Regions from separate parts of the Aliiglaciecola sp. 2_MG-2023 genome, predicted to be linked through region 2. Evidence: predicted binding sites of a transcription regulator. Region 2 holds the regulator's gene; each other region holds the start of a gene.
What was found. Region 2 encodes FNR, which switches genes on or off when oxygen is low (the NO sensors DNR and NnrR bind a similar motif). Its sites were predicted from a motif close to TTGATCTAGATCAA; they were not measured.
Positions count from the first base shown of each region.

Region 1 (9,845 bases), on a different contig from region 2:
CAGATGTATATTTGACACTTTCTGTCAGACTTTTTGACAAGCGTCTAAAACACCTCCCCCACCAAAAACACTTAACCTTTTGTTTTTAAATAACATATCAAACATGGTTCGATTTATGCTGTATAAGAATAGTACAGTTTTTTTGATTGGTAACCCCAGAAGTATCAGGTGAAGTATGTCTTGTTTAACTCGTAAGTTGCAGCAAAATTTAACACGTTATGTCAAAAAGCACAGCGCTAACATTGCCGATAAGCCAGTGGAATGTGTAAAAGAAGAGTTAGTAGATAAGGGCCTGTGTCCGTCACACATCACCGACGACCAAATGCGCGAAATATTGCGTTGCGCTTATCAGTCGGGTAAATAGCCAGTAGCCAGCCAATCGCAAAAGGCATCTAAGTGCTAATACAATATGTATTTTGCACTAAATGCTAGATGGCTATATTTTCTTCAAAGTAACGATTAAAGTCGATGTCGAATTGGCTGGGCTTGACCCCCTTTTCAACCTTCATTTGGCTTTGGGTCAAGTCGATCTCTTTGATTGGTAAATAATTTCCAGTGCGGGCAGAATAAAAGATCTTCACAACAGGTTTCAATGGTGCCAATTCATTGCAACTGACCACCATACCCACTTGTTCGTTGTTTAGCTTCACTAGGCTGCCTACAGGGTAGACGCCAACACATTTAATAAACTTTTGCACTAAGGGCTGATCGTACATCACAGGTGAGTCAGCCAGTAATATTTTGAGGGCTTTTTGAGAAGACATGCCTGATTTGTAACAGCGATCGGCTGTTATCGCATCATAAGTGTCGACTATGGCTATCATGCGGCCATATAAGCTAATTTCATCCCCTCGTAAACCTTCTGGATACCCATAACCATCCAGACGTTCGTGATGCTCTGACATGATTTTTATAATGTGTTCAGGTAATCCCATTTCTTCTAAGGTTTGAATCCCAAGAAAGACGTGATCGCGCATAATATTCATTTCTTGATCGGTAAGTCGGCCGGGCTTGTGCAGAATACTATCTGGTATTTTAATTTTACCAATATCGTGTAAAAAGCCGGCTAACGCGAGTTCTTGCACTTCAATTTCTTGTAAGCCAATAAATTGCGCAAAATTCGCAAGCAATATCGCCACGTTAAGGGAATGCTCCAACAGATAACTGTCTTTTTCACGTATTTTAGTTAAACACATCAGCGCGTTGGGGTTACGATCGATAGAGCCAACAAGTTGTTCAGTAAATTCTCTAGGCAGTTTTAAATCAATTGGTAAGCCTTTGGCTACCAACTTAAACATCCTATTTTGAATTACTTTACCTTTGTCGTGTAATTGCTTAGCAACTGCAATTTCACTGTCAAAAGTAATATGTCCCCTGCGTTTAGTGGGCTGTTTTTGTTCTTCTGAGGGTTGATTATCTACGTCTGGTTCAGGCTCTGGAGTAAACTCTTTACTAGGATCAATAAGAAGTCGGATGATGCCTTTTTTTTTCAACTGGCTGACAATAGCGCGTTTAGTCACCTTTCCTTGGCTTTTGATTTTCATATTGCCACGCTGCTCAACAATAGCTTGAACGTACATGCCTGGCTTCAATTCATCAATTGAAATTTCTTTTAACACCGGCCGAAAACTCGTTGCTTAAAATAGATACGCTTAAACATAAACCACACTGCTGTTTGGTACAAGAACATTTACATAATCTTTAAATTTATCAAGTATTTAGTAGTTCAATTTAAATAGCATTTCTGCTAAGTCAGGTTGCCATTGAAATACCTTCAGTTTCACTCTGTTATTAAATACTGCAACATTCTCTTGTTGTAATAACCCTGTTTGCAAATTGGATTGCTCACTTTGCGCCGGAAAAGCAATTTTACCGTCTGCTCGAAGTACTCGATGCCAAGGTACTTGCAGCGAATCAGGGGCATAACCTAACGCTTTACCAACTAAGCGAGCCCGTCCCGGTAAACCCGCTAAATCAGCGATTTGCCCATAACTGGCAACCTTGCCAATTGGAATCTGTAAAACCGTATTCCAAATTCGCTCATAGTGCTGCTGATTCACGTTACTATGCTAATGGAAACTGCAAATTAAGTTGCTCAACATCAACCGGCTCGCCACGACGATTTACCTGACGATACAAACTCAGATCTGTGGGGCTAACAAAGCCTGCCACTCGCTCTAGATCGTTAAGTCTAGCTCCCTGCACAACCAAATAGGTCAAATAGGTATGTCGCAACGCCGCCACCGAAAACTGCTCAGCAAACGCTAAACCGGCATCATGGGCGATGTTTATCATCATCTGGTCGAGTTGTTGAGCATCGTGTCGCCCACCTAACAATTGACTTTCGGCAGCTTGATTGGCCCGCAAATTATCAACAATTTCCATACAATCGGCGGTCATTGGAACGCTTCGAGCATACTCTCCAGAGATCTCTAAAGACTGGGTTTCTGGGTCAACATCCTGAATCGTCACATTGAGTAATTCGCTAGGACTGACACCATTTAAAATCAATGAAATTGCCAATTTTCCGTCACGATTAGCCACCTTGTACAAACTTCCACATTCAGATTCTGACAATAAACGAGCTGCACTTGGCGCATTGTTTTGGGCTAATTGTAAGGGTGTTTGTTGATGTCCTAATTGTGCATTTTTTTGTTGCTCTAATGCGTGCTGTGCCGCCAATTTTTGCTCTAATGTCAGCCCTGAAGAAGAAGGAACAACATTGTAGCTTGTCATCGTTGGGGCTGGCGTTTTTTGGCGATGAATGAAACTGAATAGCAGCAGCGCAAACAAACTCACCAGCGTAGCTGCAGCTAAAGCAATCGCCGAATCTCGCCAATAATTAGGGGATATTGGGTAAGTTGGAACAAAGGGTTGCTCCAATACGTTGATTTTTGCTTGGAACGGCTTTTGTACTTCAGTTTCTACCAGTTGATCCTTCAATTGCTGAGCTTGTTCTTGCAACTGACTTAGTGAACGCATTAATCGGCCGTATTCTTCTAGCTTTTGATTAAATACCTGTGCCTCTTTACCCAAATCATCAAGCTGAATTTCTAATTGTTTTTGCTTCTGTTCAGAGGCCACCACTGTGCGTTGTAGATCTTCCACAAATTTCTGCTGGCTTTCAGCGGCGACAATAGCATAACGGGACTTCAACTCTTCTAATCTGCGTCTTTTGTTGACGATGCTTGGATCTAAGCGCATGTATTCAGCGGTATATCGCTGCGATAACTCGTAGAGTTCAGCTTCAGTATCTCGTATTGTACTGCGAATATCGTCCAGTCTATTTTTGTCGCCAGGGTGAATAACCGAATCTCCTTGGGCGATACTCTGTTTCACACTTTCTAAGGTTGCCGCAGCTTCTGCTTGCTGGGTCTCAGCCGTGTCTAACGCGGCCCCCATACTTTTAATCTTTGACAACGCGCGGTTTTCATCGCGCTCCATTGAAATAATGTTATTTTCTTCACTATACTGCTCCACTAATTCGCGCTGCTCGATAATCTTCTGTTCCAGCGCAATGAGCTTTTCTTGTCCTAGTGATAAATCTTCTACCGTATTTTCCTGAGTTTCTTCTTCTAACCTCGCCAAATACAAAGCCAACCATTGTTCAAGCACAGGTTGTAAATGGTTTTTGTTTTCGCCAGTGGTAAATAGATTAATAATCCGGCTATCAAGGTGCTCTTCAGTAGACACCATATTGGCTAGCTCTTCGGTGGTTAAATTTAACGAATACTGCTCAGCCAGTTGTGTGCTTAGACTATCTAAAATTCGGTTGCTGGTAAGACGCTTATTGTTGAGGGTTATTTGCTCTTCAGGCACAGCGGTTTGTTGATTATTCAGCTGCTGAGCATAACTAAAGTGAATTATCGCTTGGCTTTGGTAGATTGGTGAGCGGGTCCAAATCCAAATCATAGCGACCACAAATACCAGCATAAAACTGATACTCAATACCCACCACTTTTGCTTCTGAAGTTTTTTACTTTCTTCCTCAGAGCGTCTATCCATGCTGTCTGTTCCAAATTGTGGCGGGATCACTTCCACGTTTTCGCTAAATGACATGTTTTATATCCATATTCCTTAAACGAGCGTCTGACATTAAGACAAACACACGAAGATTTTTATACCTAATAGATTATCAGCTATAGTAAGGCTCTGCGACTGATATTAAGTTCCAAAAATAATAAATTTGGATTCATTTTCGAGATACAAAAACCTTAACATATTTCATGACAAACTCTTACGTAAAACCAGCAATCAAAAAACGAGTCATTTGTCGACGCTGTAAGTACCCGCAAACAGTGTGTATTTGCGCGTTTATTAGTGAGGTGAAAATCCCCCTGCAATTAACAATATTGCAGCATCCGTTAGAATCGAAACATGGCAAAAACACAGCAAGACTCATTCCCTTGTGTATTGAAAATAGCGAAATATTCGTAGGCGAAAACCAGCAGGATTTTATTGATGTAAAAACTCAAGTCATGGCTGCTTCTCAAAATACTTGGGTGTTGTATCCCCATGCCTTTAGTCAACCGTTGGAAGAGCACTCAAAACACTTTCAGAACGTATTACCCGATAGGTTAATAGTGATAGATGCGACTTGGCGTAAAGCGACTAAGATGTGGCAGTTGAATCCTTGGTTACATGCTTTGCCAAGTTGGCATTTTAATACCCTACCTGACAATCAATACCGTATTCGCAAATCTACACTTGAGCATAGTTTATCTTCATTAGAAGCCACGGCCCAAGCGTTGAGCATATTGTGCGATACAGATACTCAACCTTTGTTAACCTTGTTCGACGCCATGCAAAGGAAACAAGAACGGCATATACCAAATTTAGGGGTGTGAACAACCACAAAGAGCTAAGGAAATCGGGATTTATTTTTGACGTTTAAAATGAAACCAGTTGGGCAGCCTACCGACAATAACAACATAGTATGCAAATATCCCTAAAGCGGAAAAAATGATTCCACTGACACCGGGTTCCCGCCAATTTTCGGTAAAAAGTGAATAGACAGAAAAAGCAATAACCATCAGCGTAGGTGAGGCCACAAGAGCGATCATGACGCGCACGTTCGCCGGTATTTTCACCGCCTTTTGAGTTTCCACATTCGAACTTGTTGACGCTTTGGCTGATGGCGAATTTTGTGTCATGTTTTACCTTCTGTAATCATTCACTGTTGCAGAAAATCAATCACACTTTTGACTGTAGATTCAGGATCTTCTTCGTGGGGAACATGTCCAAGTGTAGCAAAAATAACCAGCTCACTGTTTTCAATTTCCTCTTGAAAACGTCTTCCTAATTCGACCGGAATAAGGCGATCTTCTTGCCCCCACATAATCAGCGTAGGCTGCTTAATCTCTGGTATTCGTTTACTTAACTCACTAGGTTGAGTTTGCTCAAAGCGCGCTTCTAACGCTTGCCTATTTCCAGTACGAGTGGTCAATTGGTAATAACGGTCTACCAACTCAGGTGTGACCTTGCTTGGGTCACCATAAACGTTTTTAACACTTTTCACCACTAAACTACGAGGCAACATGTCGCCTATAAGTAATTTAAGTAACGGTTGCTGGGTTATTGTAAACGCTAAGGGTACCGACGTAGATTGGTATGGATAACCACTGGCATCGACTAAAACAAGCTTTTCAACACGTTGCGGGTAAAACACTGCGGTTGCCCATGAAATGTAACCACCTAAGGAATTTCCCGCCAATACAAAACGATCAACCCCAAGGCTATCCATCACATCAATCACTGTCTTGCTATAACGCTCAATGGAATAATCATTTTCTGGGTTTGGACCAGTTAAACCAAATCCAGGCAAGTCAAACCGTATGACTCTGCGCTGAGACTTTAATGCCTGCGTCCACCCCTCCCAAGTATGCAATGATGCACTAGTACCATGTAGCAGCACTATTGGAAGAGGATCATCTTTTGGCCCTTCATCGCGAAGATGAATTTGCATTCCATCTAGCTCAATAAACTCTGAAGGTGCTGGCGCCCATAGAGGCGCAAGTTCAGCAACGGTTTTATCGGGTTGCTGAAAAAGGATAAGGAGTACAACATAAATTGCCACCAGCAAAATCAGTATTGAGCCCAAGAACGTCATTATGCGTTTTACCATTTACTATTCCATACTACTTCTGTGCACATTACATTCTCCACTTCCGGTTAATCTCGTCTGTTGCCGCGGAGTCTGTTGTAGCAACACAAAACTCAACACGATTAGTGGAATGTTTGTTGTCACTGGATTAAATGCTTCCACTAAAATTTGCGGAATGAAAATTAACGTGAATATCAACAAAGCTGCCAAATTAAGAGCGCTAAAGTAAATGAGTAACCTATTTTTGTAAAACAAAATCAAAGCAACCCCCAAAATTATCTCAGCCACACCGGCACATCGCGTAATTATTAAACTTTGCTGGGGGGAAAACCCAAGGCTGGCTGTCATCAACATTTCCAACGGCGCAATATGCAACAGCTTAGGCACTAAGCCGTGATAAATCCAAGCCAAGCCTATGGTAAACCTAGCTAGCTGCACAACCGACACAGTTAACAACATTCAAACTGTTCAAAGCGTAATTTTTTACGATAAAGGTAGCTAGAAACCAGCAAAGGAAAAGGACAAATGAAGGCGAAAAGAGGATTGTAATCGATGAAAAATAACGTACACAACACGCAGCCAATGCCACCACAAATCAGGTGAAAACGATAAAAAGAAATACTCTCTTCGTAGGCATCAGGAAACACTAACTTTAACAGTAATTGGAATAGCCCCCAAATGCCAACTGAACTCAAAATAATACCAAAAACAATTAAATAACCAATCTCAAAACCACGACTGATCATTTCCATGCCAACGATAAAGCCAGAATCTATCACTGCGATCCATAGCGCAACAACCGCGCAAAAACCACAAAGAGATTCGACCAAAAATAGGTTTTTCTTGGCTTTTTTCACCTTGACTGAGACTCGTTCATCGATTTCATCTGAATAAAATACTAACACGCAAATACTGTGTTTTTAACACCCTAACAAAGGCAGATGTTTAATTTTATGGTATTTAAGAGTGAGTGCTATGCAATGGTATAGCTCAGTTTCAGGCAATTCGAGAGCCAATGGCAACAAAATTGCTCGATTGCCAACAAACTGCAAGCGTCTGCAGTACAGTTCTTTAAAGGTTTCTATTAACTTAGTTTGGCAGTTAACATAAATGAAGATATTGTTTGGATCTTTAGGCTTCCAATCCATTCTTAGGGTACTACCGGTTTTGCTAAGGTAGCTCGGTTCTCCCCACTTCAACGTCTCTTCGAGGTATTTTACTTCGGGGGTATTAGTTGCCACACGTAAAATTAGGTCGCGTAAACATAACAACTGGTTGCGTGGTTTTTGTGGGTAACTATTGATTCGGTTTAGCACCGACTGCCCTTGCGTAAAGACCATATTTCTCCTGTACTCAGGTTAATTACCCACAAAAATGCAAATCAATTTCGCCACTTATGGTCGCTAAACTTGATTGTTTTTGTCGCCTATACTGAAGGTTTTAACCATTCCATTGCGTCTTCAGGATTGTCAAAGTACTTTACTTCACCGGAAATAAACCAAGTGCCAATCTTCGCCGCATACTGTTGCCATTTTTTACTGCCATAAATAGCGATTTTGTTGAATTCATTGTTGTACTTTAAACCAATTTTGAAATCATCCCAAGCCGCCCTTAAATCCCAGCCTTCTAGTTCAGTTGCATCTATGAAGGCGTTAACTTTCGGATCTTTCACTTGGGTTAGCGCAGAGTCAATAAGTGGTGTGATAATTTCGTAATCTTCGTGAGTTAACTTGCCAACAATTTGCATGGATAGGAAAAAATTCTGTTCTACTCGTTCAATACCAATAGATAAGCCGTGTTTTTTAACTTTCATCATACTAATTCCTTATGCCCAGATTAAATTCAAATGCAGTCTCGTATTGCTGACTGCATTATCAAATTATACTCGCTATGAGGAATACATTTAGGCTTTCATGGACGTTTTCAAACCCATAACTTGATTGAAATCAAAAGAAACGAATTTAATTTTCGTCAACTTTTTAGATTCATCGAGTCAGTGCTACTGTAAGCTCAAAATTAACCTTCTTGTGATTGGATTGACGATGCTAGCCAGAGCAAAATCTGGATTGCACAAAAAACTTATAAAGGAGGATCCACTCGCTCAGAAACAGAAGTGTTGACTCGATACCATCCGGCAATTGAATAGCGATCACGTTGCGCTGGCAAAACTTCATGGGGAAAATCTTCACTTAAGAAAACCACTATGGTTCCCATCAACGGAACAACTTTAATCCCTTCAATGTCGTTATCGTCGGTAAACAGGACTAACTCACCACCGTCATCGATTGCCCAACCAGAATTAAGGTATGTCACTATTGATAACACACGCTGGGCTTCGCCTTTAAACGCATCATAATGACGTTTGTAATACATTCCGGGGGCATAATGCGCAAAGTGACTTTCAAACGAAAACAAACCAAGAAACAATCGGCTATTTAAATAGCGTTGTAGCTGGGCGGTCCAATTTAACCACTCAACTTCCTCTGGTGATTTTCCGGTGATCCAACAAATTTCGTCGGTTCTGACAAATTCATTTTTCAGGTAATCATTTCCTCGGCCAATGCCAGCAGCCTTAAAACGTTGCTCGTCCATTTTCAGCTGATATTGGCTCATGGAAGTGCAAAGCGCACTTGGTAACGCAACAGGTTTAATGCTGTACCCTTGGTGATATAAATCATCGGCAATAGCCGCAAACAAGGTTTCGTCAAAACCACTGTTATCACTTTTCAGAACCAAAGATTGGATGGCGCTCACGTTTGTTACCTTACAAAAGCCTAATTAATTTAAATTGAAAGAAAATGGATGATTATCTGGAGATGCAAAATGCAAAAAAACGCCAATTAACGCTTAAAATCTGTGCAATACTCGCCAGGGTGGCGAGTATACGACCATTTGAACATTTTACTAAGTTTATTATTTATCTAAAACGTAATTACCGCTTACGCACCAATTATAAGCCTGTAACGACATAGCAGTAGCGCGTTTTTTTATAGGGTTTAGAGTAGGTCTTTAAGAACAATTAGCCACTACCGAGCGCGCCTCTTGCCAAGCAGTGTCGGCATCAAAATCTTCAATAAGACCATTGCTGTGTTTTTGTTCTGTAAACGAGCCTATGCCATGTTGGATCATGTAAGTGGGTATATAGGTAGGCTTCCCTAGTTTTTTCAGATGTTTACAAGTAGCAGAATTATTCGATGTTTTCTGCATTATGTAAGTTAATAGTTCATTCAAGGTTTGTTGTTCATGGTCGCCAAAGGAATTCATTCTCAATACCATAATTGCTTGGTGGCCAGAACGATCTGCAACTCTACGAGTATCAAAATAACCATAGCTCATAGCCACTAAATATAGATCTGACGCCTTATCAAATTCATCCTGTTCAATGCACTCTGTTAAACCTAAAAATAGATCGGCAGGCGTGTGCGACGAATTTACATCATCAATGCCCACGCAACCTAGCGCAGTGGATGATTGCAAATTACCTTGCGCTTCATAATTCACGGTTTGGGTTGGAGAGGTTGGCTGACAAGCTGCCAAACATAATAACAATACACATGTGGCTAGTCTTTTAATTTTCATGCACGACTTCTTTTAAAATGAATATTAGATGATCTCAGAATACCAGAGTGACAATTAGCTACTAGTCACCAACATGTCACTAAAAAGTGCCAAGCAGAAACCAACGACAGCTCCTAGTGGCGGGGCCCAGTGTTTAGCCAAACGTGATTGTGGTCCAATATCT
Region 1 is NZ_JAUORY010000025.1:43,860-53,704, reverse strand. It holds gene Q4567_RS19120 (hypothetical protein) at 176-364, shown strand; gene Q4567_RS19115 (HD-GYP domain-containing protein) at 429-1,619, opposite strand; gene Q4567_RS19110 (MGMT family protein) at 1,719-2,060, opposite strand; gene Q4567_RS19105 (hypothetical protein) at 2,065-4,059, opposite strand; gene Q4567_RS19100 (tRNA-uridine aminocarboxypropyltransferase) at 4,227-4,847, shown strand; gene Q4567_RS19095 (hypothetical protein) at 4,878-5,153, opposite strand; gene Q4567_RS19090 (alpha/beta fold hydrolase) at 5,174-6,124, opposite strand; gene Q4567_RS19085 (DoxX-like family protein) at 6,128-6,562, opposite strand; gene Q4567_RS19080 (hypothetical protein) at 6,553-7,008, opposite strand; gene Q4567_RS19075 (DUF1801 domain-containing protein) at 7,024-7,443, opposite strand; gene Q4567_RS19070 (STAS/SEC14 domain-containing protein) at 7,530-7,916, opposite strand; gene Q4567_RS19065 (2OG-Fe(II) oxygenase) at 8,183-8,857, opposite strand; gene Q4567_RS19060 (hypothetical protein) at 9,113-9,682, opposite strand; gene Q4567_RS19055 (ZIP family metal transporter) at 9,737-9,845, opposite strand, start outside.
Region 1: the regulator FNR is predicted to act here: its motif matches at 8,040-8,053, upstream of Q4567_RS19070 (STAS/SEC14 domain-containing protein).

Region 2 (9,845 bases):
TTTTATTTCGATAATGTTGACAGAGACTCTATTCCTGCCGAAATTTATCTCGATGAACATCATGCAGTAATTACCGGAGACTGGCTAGAGCAGGGCAATCAGATCCAGTTTTCTGAAGCCCCATATCGCGTGACAGCAATAACCAAATAACGATATCCGTAGAGTGAATTAGTCGAGACGCAATTGATATTTAATCTGCGCAGCAACACGGTTGACGCTTTGACGCCCCTCTTCAATTAACTCAGCCGCGCGATGAAACTCCATAATGCCAAAGTCGCGTAACTGGGGTTCAATTAGTATATCGGGGGGATCGCCAGCTAATCGCGAGCGGGTGACTCTTGCCTGAAGGATATCTAACGAACTGGACATGACACCTAACATACTAGGGGTATTGTCAGTTAATTTAACATTTGATGATTTTTGCGTCGCCGTTACTTGCTCCGGCGTTTCTACCTGAGTTTCTGAGGTGGTTATTTGCTCTTCACTATTGGCGTCAAAGTCAGAATCCAGTGCCATGTTTTCTAGATCTTCTAAAGATTCAAGCTCATCATCGTCCATATCATTGTCTTTTTTGAACTTGCCACTGAAAAGACGCTGCATAAACGACTGACTTTTATTAAAAAAATCATTGGTTCGTTTTTGATTATTTTCATGTTCCATTTGATATTGAGCTTGAACTTCAGGCCTAAAATCTGCACTTAGATTAACCGCAAAAACAAAGTCAGCACCTAGTTGCCGACAAAGATTTACCGGCACTGGGTTGACCACAGCACCATCCACTAGCCAACGGCCTTTGTGCGCAATGGGTGGAAACAGGGCAGGTATTGCACAGGATGCTCTAACCGCATCCGCAATAGGACCTTGAGTAAATGAAACCTCTTTACCACTATATAAATCGGTCGCCACAACACCTAAGGGTTTGGATAAGTGTTCAAAGTCTCGTTCGCAAAAATTGTCTTCGAGGGCTTTAAACACTTTAATTCCGCTAGCCAGTCCACCTTTACGAAATCCAACCCCTAACAGTCCTAAAACTTGCCACTCAGTTAGAGAGCTTGCCCATTCTGCGAGTGGATCCAGTTTATTGCTTGCATACGCGGCTCCTACATAGGCACCAATGGAACAACCAGCGACCACGTCAACCTTGATGCCTAGTTCTTCTAACGCCTGTATTATACCGATATGCGCCCAACCTCGAGCAGCGCCGCTTCCTAGTGCTAATCCAATTTTCATTTACTAAAATGATCCTTAACTAATATTGATTATTTTGACAGTGTCATCAGCACTTGTTGAAGGTGTAGAAAAATCTTCTTGATCAAATCCAATATCACCGTTAACAAACGGTGTTTGTTGCGTCTCTAAGGTTTTAAAGTCGAAAAGTTCACTATCGGCAAGATGCGAAGGCACGACATTCTGCATTGCCCTAAACATACTTTCAATCCTACCCGGAAAACGCTTGTTCCAGTCTACTAGCATGTTTTTAATAACTTTGCGTTGTAGGTTCTCTTGCGAGCCACATAAATTACAAGGAATAATCGGGAACTCAATTAAATCAGAATATTGGGTAATTTCTTTTTCAGCACAGTAGGCTAGGGGACGAATGACCATTTGTTTGCCATCATCGCTGACTAACTTGGGAGGCATAGATTTTAAGCGTCCGCCATAAAACATGTTTAAGAATAGTGTTTCTAACATGTCGTCACGGTGGTGCCCCAACGCGATTTTAGTTGCGCCTAGTCGGGTTGCCGTCTTGTAAAGTATCCCTCTGCGTAATCTAGAGCATAGTGAACAAGTTGTTTTTCCCTCTGGAATTTTATCTTTTACAATCGAATAGGTGTCTTCCGTGACGATTTCAAATGGAACTTGCAATTCTTGTAAGTAGTTAGGCAGTATCTCAGCGGGGAAGCCTGGTTGTTTCTGATCTAAATTAACCGCAATAATTTCAAATTTAATTGGCGCAATCTTTTGCAGAAACATTAAAATATCAAGCATGGTGTAACTGTCTTTTCCGCCAGACAGGCAGACCATTACCTTATCGCCATCTTCGATCATATTAAAATCGGCAATTGCTTTGCCTACATTTCGTCTTAGGCGCTTTTGAAGTTTATTAAAACTGTATTTTTTACTCTCAGACAGAGACTCGACCTTACTCATCTTATTCCTAGAAAAACATTGCTATCAGCGCGGATTATACCTGTCCTCATAAAGGACATAAACACCCTAAATTTAAATGTTTGCAGTCATTTTCTAAGTATCACAAGGTTATGTAAGGTTAATGTTTAAGAGGACACTCAAAGCCTTCTGGTTTAATTGCTAAAACGTCACAATTGAGTGAATCTATTGTATGTTCAGCCGTGTTACCGATAAGGGCGGCTGTAATACCGGTGCGACCTACAGTACCGATAACCACTAACTCTGCGTCGATAGCTTTTGCCACTGAAGGAATGACATCCTCAGGCAAACCTTCACTAAGATGCTGATTTTCTTGTGGGATATTGAATTCTTGAGCGTGCTCAAGCATACATTTGGCGTGGTGTTGTTTAACTGACTCTGTATAGCCAACCGGATCGAACTCTGGTATTTCGATGGCAATATTAACCGGTGTACCTGGGTAAGAATTAACCAAGTTTACATGTCCTTCCAGTAAATCAGCCATCAATCCAGCGGTTTTAGTGATTAACTTGTTTAAGCTATGATGTTCTTCATCTTCACTGCCCACATCTACCGCAGCTAAAATATTGCCATTAATAGGCCAATCATGTTCTTTAACAAGTAAAACTGGAACCGGTGATTTACGTAGGATATGCCAATCAGTCGGGGTGAATATCACTGACTTTAGGGTGTCATGCTCGTGGGTTCCTTTGACGATTAAATCATAGCTGTGATCAATCACTTCGAACAATACACTTTCATATGGCCGATTATGCCAGACCACTTTTATATCTACTGAAATAGATGAGTTAGCCGCTAGGGGTTCAACTATATTGGCAAGCCAATCGGTTTTGTCATCCACCACAGCTTGGCGCATCGTTTCTCTTTCATCCACGGTGAGCATAGTGGTCATTTCATAAGAGAAATCATATATGGACAGAAACGCAGTAATACTGGCGCCGGTCTTTTCTGCCAATAAAAGCGCTCTTTTAAACGCTTTTTGATCTTCTGTAGTTGGGTCTACAACAGCTAGTATTTTGTTAAATACGGACATAAATTAATTCCCTTCAAACGTTTACACTACGTATATTAAGTGTATGGCTACTTTAGCTAGTTTGCCAATTAACAGACTAATTGTTTTGACCTGAATCAATTTAAATTAAAAGACTTAACCGCAGGCTTGTTTATTTAAAACGTGTTCACCAAGTTTCTCTCTAAGTACCGCCAAATTGAGAATTTGTATAAATTTCCCATCAACTTTGATGATATTTTCTTTTTGAAAACGGGTGAGTAAACGACTGACGGTTTCAACAGTTAAACCAAGGTGATTACCAATTTCGTTTCGGGTCATGGTTAAATTAAATTCTAATTCAGAAAAACCGCGGGAGCGAAAACGATCTGATAGATTAATTAGGAAGTGGGCAAGACGTTCTTCTGCTGTGCGCTTGTTTAATAACATCATGAGACTGTGATCTTGGTTTATTTCTGTGCTCATAATTTTAAGCATTTCTTTGCGCAGTGTAGGAAGTTGTGCGCTCATAATATCTAACTTGTCGTAAGGTAACTCACAAACCATGGAGGTTTCCATCGCTTGATTATAACTTTGATATTTTTCAGAAAATAGTCCATCAAAGCCGACAATATCACCGGGAAAATGAAACCCTGTAATTTGTTGTTCGCCATCGGGAGAGGTTATGTAAGATTTAAATGAGCCCGTTCTTACTGCAAACAGCGACGTAAATTTTTGCCCAGGAATAGTTAATTGATCATTTTTATGCAAAGGGCGCTTGCGTTCTATGATTTCGTCCAAACTCTCCATTTCAGTCTGATTCAGAGCCACCGGTATACATAGGTGATTAAAACTGCAGTTTTGGCAGCGAATACTGAACTTGTTCGGATCTGACATTAGTTAATTCCAATTAATTCATTAGTTACCAATTATGAATCCCTTGGTAACATAAAATCAAGCCAAATAAGCATAATAAGACTGCAACGCTTCGTTTTACCACTGGTTGGGTCAACCATCCTCTTATTTGGCTGGCGCTGGCTCCCATTGCTAACATGATGGGCAAAGTGCCCAAGCCAAAGCAAAACATGGTGATAGCACCTTGTACCACACTGCCGGTGGAAACACTCCATGTTAACGTCGAATAAACCAATCCACAGGGCAACCAGCCCCAGATTAGGCCATAGGGTACAGCATAGATTGGGTGTTTAAAGGGAATGAAACGCTTTGATATGGGACTAATTTTACGCCAAAAAATAGCGCCAACTTTTTCTACTTTAACCAGTAGTTTTGACCACTGTCCCACATATAATCCAAGCAGAACCATAAATACTCCGCCAAAAAGGGTCAGTGCTTGAGGATTGATAAAGGATTTTGTGGTGACGATCTGACCCAACAGCCCAGCGATTGCGCCAGCGAAACTATAAGATAAAATGCGGCCTGAATTATAGGCAATTAAATACGGCCATTGTGACTTATTCTTTGGTAATGCAAACGTAAATGAGGTCACAATTCCACCGCACATCCCAGCGCAATGCACACTTCCAGCAAGTCCGATTAATATTGCAGAAAACCAGCTTAAGTCGTTCATTTGTCGTTAGTTTTTGGCTTTTTTACTTGTACTTTTTTATCCACGTCATCATCGAATAGAATGTTGTATCCTTGACGCTCTAAATCTTCAAACTGATTGGATTTGACCGCCCAAAAAAAGATCCCTATGGCTAACAGTACTAGCACAATAGCGATGGGGATTAGCACATAAATAATACTCACTTTAATTTCCTATTAGCGCTGGTTAACGTAGTAAACGAATAGAGTTTGCGACCACAATAATTGAACTTAACGACATGCCAATTACGGCCATCCACGGGCTTAAATATCCGGCTACTGCTAGGGGAAGAATTAACGCGTTATAGCCAATGGCCCAAACCATGTTCTGTTTGATTTTGGTACGCACTTTAATCGCCATACTAACAGCAAACTTAACATTACTTAATTTTGAATTTAATAAAATGATATCGGCAGAACGTTTCGCCATGTCACTGGCGTCACCTACCGCAATTGATACATCAGCAGCGGCCAAAACTGGGGCGTCATTGATGCCATCACCAATCATCAAAACTTTGTGTCCTTTGGCTTGTAAGTTTTGAATGTATGTCAGTTTTTGTATTGGCGTTTGTCTAAAATAAACGTTCGGGATACCTAAAGAATCAGCGACCAAAGACGCGTTTATTTCTGAGTCACCACTTAACATCACCAATTGTTTGCTGCGTAAGTCATCGACGAGTTGTTTTGCGTCTTTTTTAACTACATCTTTTACGCTAAATGCAGCAATTAATTGCTTACCCAATTGCAGATAAACTCGAGAGTCATCCTCAGTGGGTCGTAAACCATCACTGTTATCAAGAATACTTATGTTACCTATCTTAACGACTTGAGATTGGTAGGTTCCTTGTAAACCTTTTCCCGCCACAGTAACTACTTGGGAAACTGCGCAGGGGGTCTGAGATTGAAACGCGTGAGATATCGGATGTTTTGAATAGAGTTCTAATCCGGCAGCTAAATTATAAACAAAAGTTTCATCTGCTGCGTTAAAGAGCTCGACGTCACTTACACTGAAATGTCCATTGGTTAGCGTGCCTGTTTTATCAAAAATCACGGTGTCGACATCAGGCATAACATCGATAATATTTGCTCTTTTAACTAATAAGCCATATTGATTTAATTTTGCTATTGCACTGGTTAAAGCCGTCGGCGTTGCCAAGCTAAGGGCGCAAGGGCAGGTCGCAACTAGGATTGATATGGCAACCCAAAAAGCGCGTTCTGGTTGATAAGCCAGCCAGCCAACGTAACTTATTAAGGTGATACCTAGAACAATTACAATAAAGTACTTGGAGGCAATATCTGCATATACAGCTGCCTTGGGTTTATCTGAAAGAGCTAACTCTTGAAGGCGTAAAATTTTGTTCACCAGGGACAATTTAAGCTCGTTTTCAACTTCAATTTCAAAAGAACCTGATAAATTAATGGTTCCGCCATAGACATGAGCGCCGGTGCTTTTTCTGATTTTTTCTGATTCACCGGTCAACATAGATTCATCCACGTTGCCATTTCCGTTGATTATTACCCCGTCTACTGGAAAAGTTTCTCCAGGACGGACTACTATTTTTTGTCCTTTTTTAAGATGTTTGGCTAATACCGAAGTTTGCTTATTATCGTCATCAATTTGCATCGCCGTTAATGGAATATACTTAAACATATTTGCCGATATTAGGCTGGCCTGATGTCGTGAACGATGTTCCAAAAATCGGCTAATCAGTAATAAAAAGATAAACATACATACGGATTCAAAATAGATTTCTCCCGTATGGGAAATGGTTGCCCAGGCACTAGCCACAAAAGTGCCAATAATTGCGATTGAAACCGAAAAATCCATATTTACAGATCCCATCCGCAGAGAACTAAAAGCACTTTTATAAAAAGTAAATCCAGAATACAGCACAACCGGGGTGGTCAATAAAAAACTAACCCAATGAAGAAACTCTTTGGTCGCATCATCTATTGAACCGAAAATGCCGAAATAAAGACCAATGGCTAACATCATAACTTGCATGCTCATTAAGCCAGCCAATCCAATTCGTTTTAAATAGTTCTTGGATTCTTTCTGATAAGAGGCTTCATGTTCGTCTGCTTGGAAGGGAAGTGCGTGATAGCCGATAGATTCTAGTTGTCCGATGATTTCACTAAGTTTTAGTTCTGAATCTATCCAATTAATCGTTGCTCGACGTGCAGATACGTTGACTGCAATTCGTTTAATTCCGGGCGTTTTTAAAAGTTGTTTTTCAATCAGCCAACCACAGGCAGCGCAGCTTATTCCTTCGATGGTTAATTGTATTTGTTTTTGGCTGCCGTCATCGACCACAAATTCTTGCTGAATCTCTTCATGATCGTATGCTTTTAAGGTATCGAGTGTTTCGGTTAGTAATTCATCTCCCTTGTCGGCAAATTCGGTTCTGAAGCGGTAATAATCTTCTAGTCCGTTGCTGACAATTGCTTCAGCCACAGCTTGGCAGCCAGGGCAACACATTTTGCGAGGCTCACCTAAGATGTCTGCCCAGAAGACTTCTCCATTTATTATTGGAAGCCCACAATGATAGCAATTTTGTGAGTTACTATTTTGCATTAAGGATTAAAGTTGAAAGGGGCTTTTTGTGGTAAACCTGTATCCTGCATTATCTTCCATTGCTCATTCAAAGGTGAAAGAGTTAACTTCCATTTACCAGTAATAGGTTTCTCTGCATTAGCTTTGTAATTGCCATTTGCATCTTGGGTCAACAATAACGAAAAATCATTATCTTGGAGCGTTGCATGATAAAAATGCAGTTTTAACGCTTCACCAGAAGTGGGTTTGCCTGATAAAAACTCAAGTTGTACTCGACTACCATCAATTGTCAAAAGTGTGGTGATACCTTGAGCTTTGGCTTCTTGAATTTTAGTTAGTTCTAAATTGATGCCTTTGCCTTCCTTGTAATAGTCATCTATGACCAGACTATCCTCAGTATTTAAGGCAAGATTTAACATGGTGACACTAAGACATATGGAAACAACGGGTATGGTGATTAAAAACCAAGGCCAAAATTGTTTGTACCAAGGTGTTTTATCTGAGCGATTCATTAATATTTACTTCTTATTTAAGAACACAAAGCCTCGTTAAACGAGGCTTTGTTAGGTAACAACTCAATGTTTATTTATCTTTAGATAAACTATAAACATAGGTAGCCACTAGGTGTATCTTCTTCTCTCCCAAAGTGTTTTTGAAAGAGGGCATAACACCAGCTCGTCCGTAGTTAACAGTTTCAGTGACTACGTCGGTGCTGCCACCATATAACCAAATATTATCTGTTAAGTTCGGAGCGCCTAGCGCTTGATTACCTTTACCATCTGCGCCGTGACAAGCAGAGCATACTGCAAAGCGTACTTTACCTGCTTCTTTTAAGTCAGGGTCAACTTGTCTACCACTTAAACTTAACGCATAAGCAACGACTTCTTTAACACCTTGCTCACCAAAAGAAGGTAACCATGCGGCCATATTGGCTTGGCGACCATTTGTTAAGGTTTCAACAATCTTCTCTGGCGTTCCACCGTATAACCAGTCATGGTCAGTCAGGTTAGGGAAGCCTCGTTGACCACGAGCATCAGAACCGTGACACTGAGAACAGTTCTGCATAAACAAGCGCTGACCAATTTTTAGGGCTTCTTCGTTATTAACTAACACTTCAATTGGCTGTTCGGCGTATTGGTTGAAAATTGGCGCAAATTTTTCTTCGGCCTTTTCAAGTTCACGATCATATTCAACACCAACACCACCTAAACCGAAGAGAGCGTTTTTCGCTTCTTCTCGAGACGCTAAAACTGCATCTTTCGATTCTTGCAGGGTTTGAATATCTTGGTTTGAACTTTTCCAACCTAACAAACCTTTCCAATTCCCTAAACCCGGATAAAGTAATAAATACAAAATCCCCCAAATCATGGTCATGTAGAACATGATTGTCCACCATTTAGGTAGAGGGTTATTGATTTCGATAATACCATCAAACGAATGATGCATATCGTCACCTTCTTCAACGCCTGTTTTATTCAACAGACACCAGCGTAAGATTAGGTAACACCCTAGAATTGTTCCCAATGAGATTACTGAGACCCAAATACTCCAAAAGCTACTCATTTATCGAAGACTCCCGCTCTTTTTTTTCTGATTGTTGGGTTGGCTCATCATCAAAAACCAAATTTTCTGCTTCATCAAAGCGTTTTTTAGCGCGGCTGCTAAAAGCCCATACCACTATGCCGATAAAGCAAACAAAAACCACAACTGTAAATATGCTACCCGCTGCACCGTAATCCATACTATTTCAGCGCCGTTCCAAGAGATTGTAGGTAGGCAATTAAAGCCTCCATCTCTGTTTTACCTTGTACTGCTTCTTTTGCGCCAGCGATTTCTTCCTCGCTATAAGGCACTCCAAAGTCTTTAAATACACGAAGTTTTTTCTCAATTAATTTGCCGTCAAGTGTATTTTCAGCTAACCAAGGGAAACCAGGCATATTGGATTCAGGTACTACGTCTCTAGGATTAAGAAGGTGAACGCGGTGCCAATCATCACTGTAACGACCGCCGACTCTTGCCAAGTCAGGACCAGTTCGTTTTGAACCCCATAAAAATGGGTGTTCCCAAACTGATTCACCTGCGACAGAGTAGTGTCCGTAGCGTTCTGTTTCTGCTCTAAATGGACGAATCATCTGGCTATGACAACCAACACAACCCTCGCGAATATAAATATCTCGACCTTCCATTTGCAAAGCAGTGTAAGGCTTAAGACCTTCTACTTTTTCCATTGTTTGTTGTTGGAACATTAGTGGTGTAATTTCAACCATGGCACCAAAACTAATCGCGATTAGAATAAATATCGCCATCAATCCAATATTCTTCTCAACCAGCTCGTGAACGTTCTTCATCTCAAATCTCCTTATGCTGCTTGAGGTTGAGGTGAGTTTTCAGGATCTTTAGAAAACTCTTCATTAGGTGTACGTACGGTTTTGTAAACGTTGTATGCCATCAATAACATACCGGCTACTACGAACACACCACCAATAAAGCGAACAAAATAGAAAGGCTTAGATGCTTGTAGAGATTCAA
Region 2 is NZ_JAUORY010000005.1:230,178-240,022, reverse strand. It holds gene Q4567_RS07590 (DUF2987 domain-containing protein) at 1-150, shown strand, start outside; gene Q4567_RS07585 (patatin-like phospholipase family protein) at 169-1,230, opposite strand; gene ttcA (tRNA 2-thiocytidine(32) synthetase TtcA) at 1,246-2,133, opposite strand; gene uspE (universal stress protein UspE) at 2,270-3,202, opposite strand; gene fnr (fumarate/nitrate reduction transcriptional regulator Fnr) at 3,317-4,054, opposite strand; gene Q4567_RS07565 (sulfite exporter TauE/SafE family protein) at 4,080-4,745, opposite strand; gene ccoS (cbb3-type cytochrome oxidase assembly protein CcoS) at 4,742-4,927, opposite strand; gene Q4567_RS07555 (heavy metal translocating P-type ATPase) at 4,950-7,337, opposite strand; gene Q4567_RS07550 (FixH family protein) at 7,337-7,828, opposite strand; gene ccoP (cytochrome-c oxidase, cbb3-type subunit III) at 7,899-8,879, opposite strand; gene Q4567_RS07540 (cbb3-type cytochrome c oxidase subunit 3) at 8,872-9,057, opposite strand; gene ccoO (cytochrome-c oxidase, cbb3-type subunit II) at 9,059-9,664, opposite strand; gene ccoN (cytochrome-c oxidase, cbb3-type subunit I) at 9,676-9,845, opposite strand, start outside.

Region 3 (9,845 bases), on a different contig from region 2:
ACTGTTCATATCATGTCATCCATGATTGCGATTTTTCTAATGCCGATTGCGGTGGTAGATTCAGTACATATTTTATCGGAATTCAGTGACCGTCATAAACCAGGAGAAGATCTTCAGGCCACGATTGAGGAAGTGGTAGGACATTTATTTACGCCTATGCTGTACACTTCAATAACCTCTTCCGTGGGGTTTTATTCATTAATGTTAACTCCTATTCCTCCGGTACAAATATTTGGTGCTTTTGTAGGTTCAGGTATCCTACTCGCGTTTTTAATTACCATTACGTTTATGCCTGCTTATCTGTCGAGAATGAGTGAAAAGTCACTACAAAGTTTACAGGATGTGATGCATAGCCAGCAAAGTGGCGGTACTAGAATTGCAAAACTTGCAGGTGCTTTGGGTAAGATTGCAATGAACTTCAAAGGCGCATTGATATTGAGTTTTTCAGTGGTGTTCGCCATCTCCGTGTGGGGAATTACCCAAATTCAAATAAACGATAACCCGGTGCGATGGTTCAAACCTGATCATGAAATTCGCATAGCCGATAAAGTCTTAAACGAAAATTTTGCAGGTACCTACGATGCCTACATAGTGCTAAGTCAACATTCATCTTTGGTGCCTGTGGAGAACTTATTATCAAAAAATATCCCCTCAAGCTTAACCAATTGGCAACAGGCAACTTTAGAAAAGCTTAAAGATGAGCCGCTAAATGAACAATATCAGCAACTTATCATTGAAATAGAAGATAAGATGTTTACTGATTTAAGCTCACAAGAAGAACAATTTTTAAACGACTTGTTAAACCTGACAGAGAAAGCCCTGAGCCAGTCAAAAGCTTTTCAGTCTCCGCAATTACTTGCCTACATAGAGTCTTTACAAACAGCTTTGCAGGCATCAGGCTTGGTCGGTAAATCTAATTCCCTAGCCGATGTAACTAAAGTGGTGAATCGCGAACTCAGATCTGGCGAAGCCAAGGATTACCAGATCCCGAATTCACCGCAAGCTGTGGCGCAAACCCTAATGCAATATCAATCTTCTCATCGTCCTAATGACTTGTGGCATTTTGTCACGCCCGATTACCAACAAACTCTGGTTTGGTTGCAATTAAGCAGTGGCGATAATCAAGATATGACTGAGGTAATCCAGTTAGTAGACGATTATGTAGCCAACAACCCACTGCCAGCGAATATTGAACTAGGCTGGGCAGGCAAAGCCTATATTAATGTCATTTGGCAAGAAAATATGGTTGCAGGCATGCTCGATAGTTTAATAAGCGCATTTATTATTGTATTTGTGATGATGGTAATTTTGTTCAGATCCTTAGTATATGGTGTGCTTGCGATGCTGCCGCTAACAATTACCATCACCTTCATTTATGGATTGATTGGTATTATTGGCAAAGATTACGATATGCCAATCGCAGTGTTGTCTGCATTAACACTTGGTTTGTCAGTTGATTTTGCGATCCACTTTTTAGAAAGGGCCCGCGCCTTATTTAAACAAACCAAGGATGTGAAACAAACATTGGCCTTGATGTTTCAAGAACCGGCTACCGCAATCACTCGTAACGCGTTAGTTATCGCCCTAGGATTTACCCCCTTGCTCTTTGCTCCACTTGTTCCCTATATCACCGTGGGAGTATTTTTAGCTAGCATAATGGCAATTTCGGCCTTGGTGACGCTACTTATCTTGCCCGCTGTGATGTCGTTAGCAAAACAATTGGTTTTTAAAAACTAGATGATTAGGAGTTTTAGAATGTCTAGATTTACATTATTTACTTTATCGTTATTTATGTCGTTACCGACCCTTGCTGCTATTGATGTTGCCGAATTAATTAGCAGCGCTGAAAAAGTGGCTTATTACAGTGGAGAAGACGGTCGCTCAGATGCACGTATGATGATTGTCGATTCTCAGGGACGCAAACAAATGCGTCAATTCACCATTCTCAGACGAGATGTTGAAGACAATGGTGATCAACAGATGATGGTATTTTTCAGTCGTCCAACAGATGTAAAAGACACTGTATTTAGAGTGGAAAAACATGCAGATATTGCAATAGACGATGACCGTTGGCTGTACTTACCTGCGCTGGATTTGGTTAAGCGCATTTCGGCTGGCGATAAACGCACGTCCTTTGTGGGATCGCATTTTTTCTATGAAGATGTGTCAGGCCGTGCCGTATCAGAGGATAACTTTGAATTACTGAATGAAACCGCTGAACACTACATCTTAAAAGCAACCCCGAAGTCAGCAAATAGCGTTGAATTTAGCTACTATCAAGTCAGTATCGATAAACAATCAAAGCTACCTGTGAATATTGATTTTTTCAATGAAGATGGGGTTAATTACCGACGTGTTGAAGCGATTAAAATCGAAGATATTCAAGGTTTCCCTACCGTTGTCCGCTCGAAAGTAAGTGATTTGATTAACGGCGGTTATACATTAATGGAATTTAGAAATATCAGTTACGATTTAGGACTTCCGGATGATGTATTTTCGGAACGCAGTTTACGTACGCCTCCACATCAATGGCTAGACTAATGAAAAAAATTTCATCCCTCGCCAGCGGTTTATACATAACTGTAATACTCTTCACATTCAATGCTGTAGCGCAAACTTCAGAAGATGAATGGGATATGGGCGATTGGTCGGAAGAAGAAGTAGCAAAGCCGCTATTTACCGGCTTTGTCGACTTTAGTGCTGGCAACAGAATATCCTCTGATCCTGAAATTGATCAAGCCAAAACCCTCAGAGATATTCGTTTACAAGTACAATGGGAAAAACTGCTCAGCCATTCTAGCGTAACTATTACTAGCGACTTATATTATGACGGTATACTCGATGAGGTAAAAGCAGATATTAGGGAGTTTGCTTGGCAAGGAAGATTGGACTCCTTAGGCGAATGGGGAAAATATTTTGATCTGAAATTAGGTCAACAAGTGCTGACCTGGGGAACGGGAGATTATTTATTTCTAAATGACCTTTTCCCAAAAGATTATCAATCATTTTTTGCAGGTCGTAATGATGATTATCTTAAGGCCCCTTCCCTATCTGCAAAGTTATCTGGATTTTTTGATTGGGGTAATATCGACTTGGTTATTACCCCTGAATTTGCTCCTGACAACTATATTAACGGCGATTATTTTTCCTTTTTCTCACCACAATTTGCTAAAAACATTGCGCCTGGTTTTGACGTGAGCCCACCCTACCGACCTGAGTCGCCAGAATATGCACTGCGTTATTACAAAACCTTAGGATCATCTGAAATTGCTGTATACGGTTACCATGGATTTCATAAATCGCCTAGCAGTCAAACGGCACAAGGCCAACCTTATTTTGCTAAACTCAACGTTTATGGCGCCAGTGTAGTCAGCCCTGCTTTTGCAGGTTTAATCAAAGCTGAAGTCGCCTATTATGCCTCTGGTGATGATAGCCAGGGTACTGAAGCATTGATCCCTAACGATCAAAGTAGAGTGTTAATTGGTTATGAACAAGAACTAATAAAAGATTTATCGGGGAGTTTACAGTGGTATATGGAGCGCACTCATGATTATTCAGCACTGCGTTTAAATTCACTTACGCCACAATATGATCCTAACCGCAGTCGTATCGTCGTTACGCAGCAACTGGTGTATCGGTTAATGCAGCAAACCTTAACAATTAATGTATTTAACTTTTACTCCACCAGTGATCAAGACGGATTTTTGAAACTGCGTGCCGATTACAGCCCTGTAGATGAGTGGCGACTGTCTGCTGGAATGAATCTATTTTACGGTGAAGAGCAATACACCTTTTACAATCAATTCGAAGATGCTAGTAACCTTTATGCTAGTTTCAGATACTTTTATTAACTATGGCTATCCGATAAAAAAGAGGATGTTTATGTCTGCAGAAAGAGCGTTAACCGCATTTGCTGGTTTTATGGTGTTAGTATCCGTTGCATTAACCGTTTGGGTTCATCCAAACTTTGTATGGTTTACGGTGTTCATTGGTGCCAACTTGTTTCAACAAAGTTTTACTGGCCTTTGTCCTGCAACCTTTGTTATTCGCAAAGTATTTGGTTTCAAAACTGAAAAGGAATTAGCTAACGGTCAATGAATCGTATACTTTATTATTAAATATCAAAATCTTATATCAGTCTGAGGCGAGATTTAAGCGCACTATCTCAAGTCAGACGCCCTCGTATTTTAAGCCATATCTCTGAAGTTTACGGTAAAACGTTCGAGGGCTGACGCCCAATTTCTGAGCCAGTTCATCTACCGGTAAAGTGCTTGCAAAACACAATTGCGATAAATATTGTTTTTCCATATCGTCCAAGGAAATAATTTGATTCACTTCTTTGGCTTCAAAACCACCGGTGTTAATCACGAGTTCCGGCAAGTCCTCCACTTCAATAATATCTTCATTTGCGAGCAATGCTGAATGTTCAACAATACTTCTTAGTTCACGAATATTACCGGGGAAATCATATTGACACAGCGCAAGCAGCGCTTTTTCACTGAACCTTTTACGATGCAGCTCAGACTGTTTTAAAAAATGTTCTGCCAAAATCGGGATATCAGAGCGTCGCTGAGCCAAAGACGGCAACATTATTGGAAAGCCAGCAATGCGATAATACAAATCTTTCCTAAACTCGCCTGACGCTACCAAATCAAGCAGGTTTTTATGGCTTGCGCAAATCAGCCTAAAATCCGCCTTTTTCTGCTTAATTCCGCCAACGGTTCGATAACAATGGGTTTCAAGAAGACGTAACAATTTCACTTGCATTGCTAATGGCACATCGGCGATTTCATCAAAAAAAACGGTACCACCATTGGCCATTTCTATCAGTCCCTTTTTGGCATGAGTTGCACCAGTAAAAGCCCCCTTTTCATGACCAAATAATTCAGATTCGAATAAGTTTTCATTAAGGCCAGTACATTCAATTATAACGAAAGGCTTTTGTGCCCGAGCGCTCGACTCGTGAACCGCTTTAGCAACTAGCTCTTTTCCTGTGCCGGTTTCACCATGCAGTAATACCGCAATATCGGCCTTAGCAGAGCGGTTAATTTTATTCAGCATGGTTTTAAACGGCTCTGATGCACCTATCATCAGCTGTGCATTAGACTCATTAGAGGCAAACCTTATGCGATCAAGCACTTCTAGAAAACCGGTGGTTATGCCATTTTCATCTTTAATCGGTTTCATCAAAATATCGCAATAGGTTTTACCATAAGGCGTATCGTGAATGTGAATGACACTGCTGGTTCTATTGGTTTTTTTACATTGCTCCATAGGACAGTCTTCGCCGTGTTTATCGCAAGGAGATGAATTACCGTGAGAAATTTCAAAACAACTGCTTTTACCAACAATGACTTCATTTTCGTAAGTATCTCGATAGGCGGAATTTACCGCTAAAATACGATATTCAAGATCGATAAAAATTGCCGGTTTTTCCATGGCATCGATCATCGATTGCACTACACCAATATTCATATCCAGATAGCTCGTCAGTAAGTCAATATTGACTCATTCTGTGACAAAAATGACAAAGGAATCAAGGTTTATCTAAGCTAGTTCATCAATACTTAATAAACTGCATACTTTTCAACATGTTAAATTTTTTGAATTTATAGCACGCCTCTTGCTTACATAATGTTCACATATCGTAACTATTAACAACGATAAGATAAGTGAGGAACTAAAATGGCTAAAGTAGTGATCTTAGGTGCAGGAACCGGTGGCATGCCAGCGGCTTATGAAACAAAGGAAATACTCGGTAAAGAACATCAAGTTGTTGTCGTCAATGAACGACCGGAGTTCCGTTTTGTGCCATCGAACCCTTGGGTAGCAGTTGGCTGGCGGGAACCTGACGCCATAACTATGCCGATTGAAAAATATCTGAACAAAAAAGGCATAGAGTTCATTTGTGCAAAAGTGGACAAAATTGATGCCGCAAACAAAGTTATTTTAACCCATGAAAATGAAAGCATAAGTTACGATTATTTGATAATCGCTACAGGTCCAAAACTCGCGTTTAGTAACATTAAAGGAGCTGGCCCAGATTATTATACCCAATCCATATGTACCTTAGATCATGCCAAACAATGTTATCAAGATTTCGAAAAACTGCTGAAAAACCCTGGTCCAGTTGTGGTTGGTGCGTTTCAAGGCGCAAGTTGTTTTGGGCCAGCTTACGAATATGCGTTTATATTAGATAAAGCTCTTCGCGATGCCAAAATCCGCCATAAAGTTCCAATCCATTTTGTTACCAGTGAACCCTACATCGGACACATGGGATTAGGTGGTGTTGGAGATTCCAAAACCATGTTGGAGTCGGAACTCAGATCTCGAGATATAAAATGGACATGCAATGGCACTGTAGATGAAGTCTGTGAAAATATGATGCATGTATCCGAATTAAACCGTAAAGGAGAAGTGGAATTTGAACATCAGCTGCCTTTTCATCACGCCATGTTAATACCGCCTTTTAGTGGCGTGGATGCAGTCGCAAATGTTGACGGCTTGTGCAATCCAAAGGGATTTGTTGTTACCGATGAATTCCATCGTAATCCAACTTATCCAACTATTTTTTCGGGCGGTGTTTGTGTTGCTATTCCACCAGTTGAGACAACACCAGTGCCCACAGGGACGCCTAAAACCGGTTACATGATAGAAACAATGATGACAGCTATTGCGCACAATCTAAAAGCACTCATTATTGACAATCAACCACCGCAAACCAAAGGCACTATGCACGCAATTTGCCTAGCCGACATGGGAAATACTGGGGCAGCATTTGTGGCAATGCCGCAAATTCCTCCCCGCAATGTCGCTTGGTTTAAAAAGGGCAAATGGGTGCATTTAGCCAAAATCGCATTTGAAAAGTATTTTATGCGCAAAATGCGCACCGGCACCAGTGAGCCTGTTTACGAAAAGTATGTGTTAAAAGCACTTGGAATAGAACGTTTAGAGTAGGAATAATTATGAACAAGATTTTGGCAATATATTCAACGACAGTTAGCTTATCAATTATATCCGGTTTTGGGTTATATATGACGCTAGCCAATGCAAACGAAATAACAAAATCAAATATACCATTGGCCAACAATAAGGTAGAAAATCAACAAGATAATGCATCATACCAACAAATCGCCAAGGAAAAAATGGCGCAATTTGGAAAGCAACTCAAAAGTGCATTATTGGACGCAATTGCTACTGGCGGTTTTGAAAATGCAGTGGAAGTTTGTCAGAATAAAGCACCGAAAATAGCCGCCGAACTATCCACTGATGGCTGGCAATTAAGTCGTACTAGCTTAAAAACTCGTAACCCTCTTAATCTGCCAAATGAATGGCAAAAGCCTGTATTACTTGAGTTTGAACAACAAGCTCAAAATGGAAAACCGATAGATAAATTAGTATTCAGCGATACCGTAAACGGTCAATTTAGGATGATGAAAGCGATTCCTACTGGCCAGCTATGTATCGCCTGCCACGGCACAAATATTTCACCTGAATTATCCAACAAAATTAACCAGCACTACCCACAAGACACAGCAATCAACTTCTCTTTAAAGGATATTCGCGGTGCTTTTAGTGTCACAGCGCCTATAGGTCAATAATCTACTTGTGATTAAATCACATATTGTCACTTATGACAGAACCTCTGTCATAAGTGACAACCACCCTCCTCTATAGAGCCATGGTAAAAATAAAACCCTCATAATTTCATATGGTTACATGAATTTCAAAATTTGGCACGTTGAATGCAATTCTGTTGATTAAGATCAACTCCGAGTTAGAAATCTTCGGAATATAATAAATTTCGCTAACTCTTTATGCGCAAACACATTTTTAATCACAAGGAGAAACAGTATGAACGAGACTCTTATCGAGTTATCTCGTTGGCAATTTGCCTCTACCGTCATGTTTCATTTCATATTTGTTCCATTAACTTTAGGGCTGAGCTTTATGCTTGCCATAATGGAATCAGTTTATGTTTTGACTGGCAAAGAAATCTACAAACAAATGACCAAGTTTTGGGGTAAGTTGTTTGGGATCAACTTTGCCATTGGCGTTGCCACAGGCTTAACCATGGAATTTCAGTTCGGTATGAACTGGTCTTATTATTCCCATTATGTCGGTGATATTTTCGGCGCACCTTTGGCAATTGAAGGGCTCATGGCGTTCTTTTTAGAGTCTACATTCGTTGGTTTGTTTTTCTTTGGTTGGGACAAAATGACCAAGGTAAAACACTTAATGACTACTTGGCTGGTTGCAATTGGCTCTAACTTCTCAGCACTTTGGATTTTAATTGCAAATGGTTGGATGCAGTTTCCAGTAGGAGCTGAATTCAACTTTGAATCCATGCGGATGGAAATGACTAGTTTTGCAGAGGTAATTTTCAACCCCGTTGCACAGGTTAAATTTGTACATACCGTTTCTGCAGGATACGTCACAGGCGCTATTTTTGTATTAGCGATTTCGTCATATTATCTACTGAAAAATAAAGACGTTGCTTTTGCTAGACGTTCTTTTGCCATTGCCGCCAGTTTTGGTTTGGCCTCGGTGATTTCGGTCATTATATTGGGTGATGAAAGTGGCTACGAATTGGGTGATGTTCAAAAGGTAAAATTAGCGGCAGTAGAAGCAGAATATGAGACACAACCTGCTCCAGCGGCATTTACCCTATTTGGGATACCCAACGATGAGACCCAAACAGTCGATTATGCAATTCAAATTCCCTATGCCATGGGTATTATTGCCACTCGTTCTCTAGACGAAGAAGTGGTCGGATTAAAAGAGCATAAAGAGCGTCACAGAGAACGAATTTTATCTGGAATTATAGCCTACGACTTACTAGATAAAGTCAGGAATGGAGAAGCGACTGTCAATGAGCGCGCTGATTTTGAACAACATAAAGACAATTTAGGCTTTGCCATGTTGTTGCAACCATTTACCGAAGATGTCAGCAACCCGTCGGAACAAGCTATTCAACAAGCAGTAGACTACAGCATCCCTAAAGTTGCGCCGTTATTTTGGAGTTTCAGGCTGATGGTTGCATCTGGGTTTGCGATGTTAGTGCTGTTTGCCCTTGCGTTTTACTATTCCACTAAGCATCAGATTACCAAGCCTCGTTGGTTGTTAAAATTTGCACTTTACAGCCTGCCGCTTCCTTGGATTGCCTCTGAAGCCGGATGGTTTGTAGCAGAATATGGCCGTCAACCTTGGTCGATTGCAGAAATACTACCCGTACATGCATCGGTATCAAATTTATCTGTGACTGATGTCGTCATTACAATAATTGCCTACACATTTTTCTACGCAATTATGTTTATTGCAGCCTTCTATCTCATGCAAAAGTACGCCAAAAAAGGACCTAGCGAGACCTTCGCTGACGCCGAGCGTGAATTAGAAGAAGCCGCTCAATTACTGAATAATGAACAACCTCAAGGAGCAAACTCATGATTGACTATGAAACGCTGCGCGTTATCTGGTGGGTGTTAATTGGTGTATTACTCATAGGCTTTGCTGTTACCGACGGTTTTGATTTAGGCGTAGGCGCATTGTTAACGCTGATTGGCAAAACCGATCAAGAACGACGAGTTATGATCAACACAATTGGTCCCCATTGGGATGGAAACCAAGTATGGTTTATCACTGCCGGTGGTGCCATTTTTGCGGCTTGGCCAATGATTTATGCGACTGCTTTTTCCGGTCTATACTTAGCGTTAGCCTTAACCTTAATCGCACTTTGGATGCGTCCACTTGGGTTTGACTATCGCAGCAAACTAACCAATAAAAAGTGGCGAATGATGTGGGATTGGGCACTATTTGCTGGCGGATTCATCCCTGCCCTAATATTT
Region 3 is NZ_JAUORY010000011.1:76,302-86,146, reverse strand. It holds gene Q4567_RS12865 (RND family transporter) at 1-1,737, shown strand, start outside; gene Q4567_RS12860 (outer membrane lipoprotein-sorting protein) at 1,756-2,541, shown strand; gene Q4567_RS12855 (hypothetical protein) at 2,541-3,851, shown strand; gene Q4567_RS12850 (DUF2892 domain-containing protein) at 3,883-4,098, shown strand; gene Q4567_RS12845 (sigma-54-dependent Fis family transcriptional regulator) at 4,171-5,475, opposite strand; gene Q4567_RS12840 (NAD(P)/FAD-dependent oxidoreductase) at 5,686-6,957, shown strand; gene Q4567_RS12835 (DUF3365 domain-containing protein) at 6,966-7,601, shown strand; gene Q4567_RS12830 (cytochrome ubiquinol oxidase subunit I) at 7,855-9,447, shown strand; gene cydB (cytochrome d ubiquinol oxidase subunit II) at 9,444-9,845, shown strand, end outside.
Region 3: the regulator FNR is predicted to act here: its motif matches at 7,757-7,770, upstream of Q4567_RS12830 (cytochrome ubiquinol oxidase subunit I).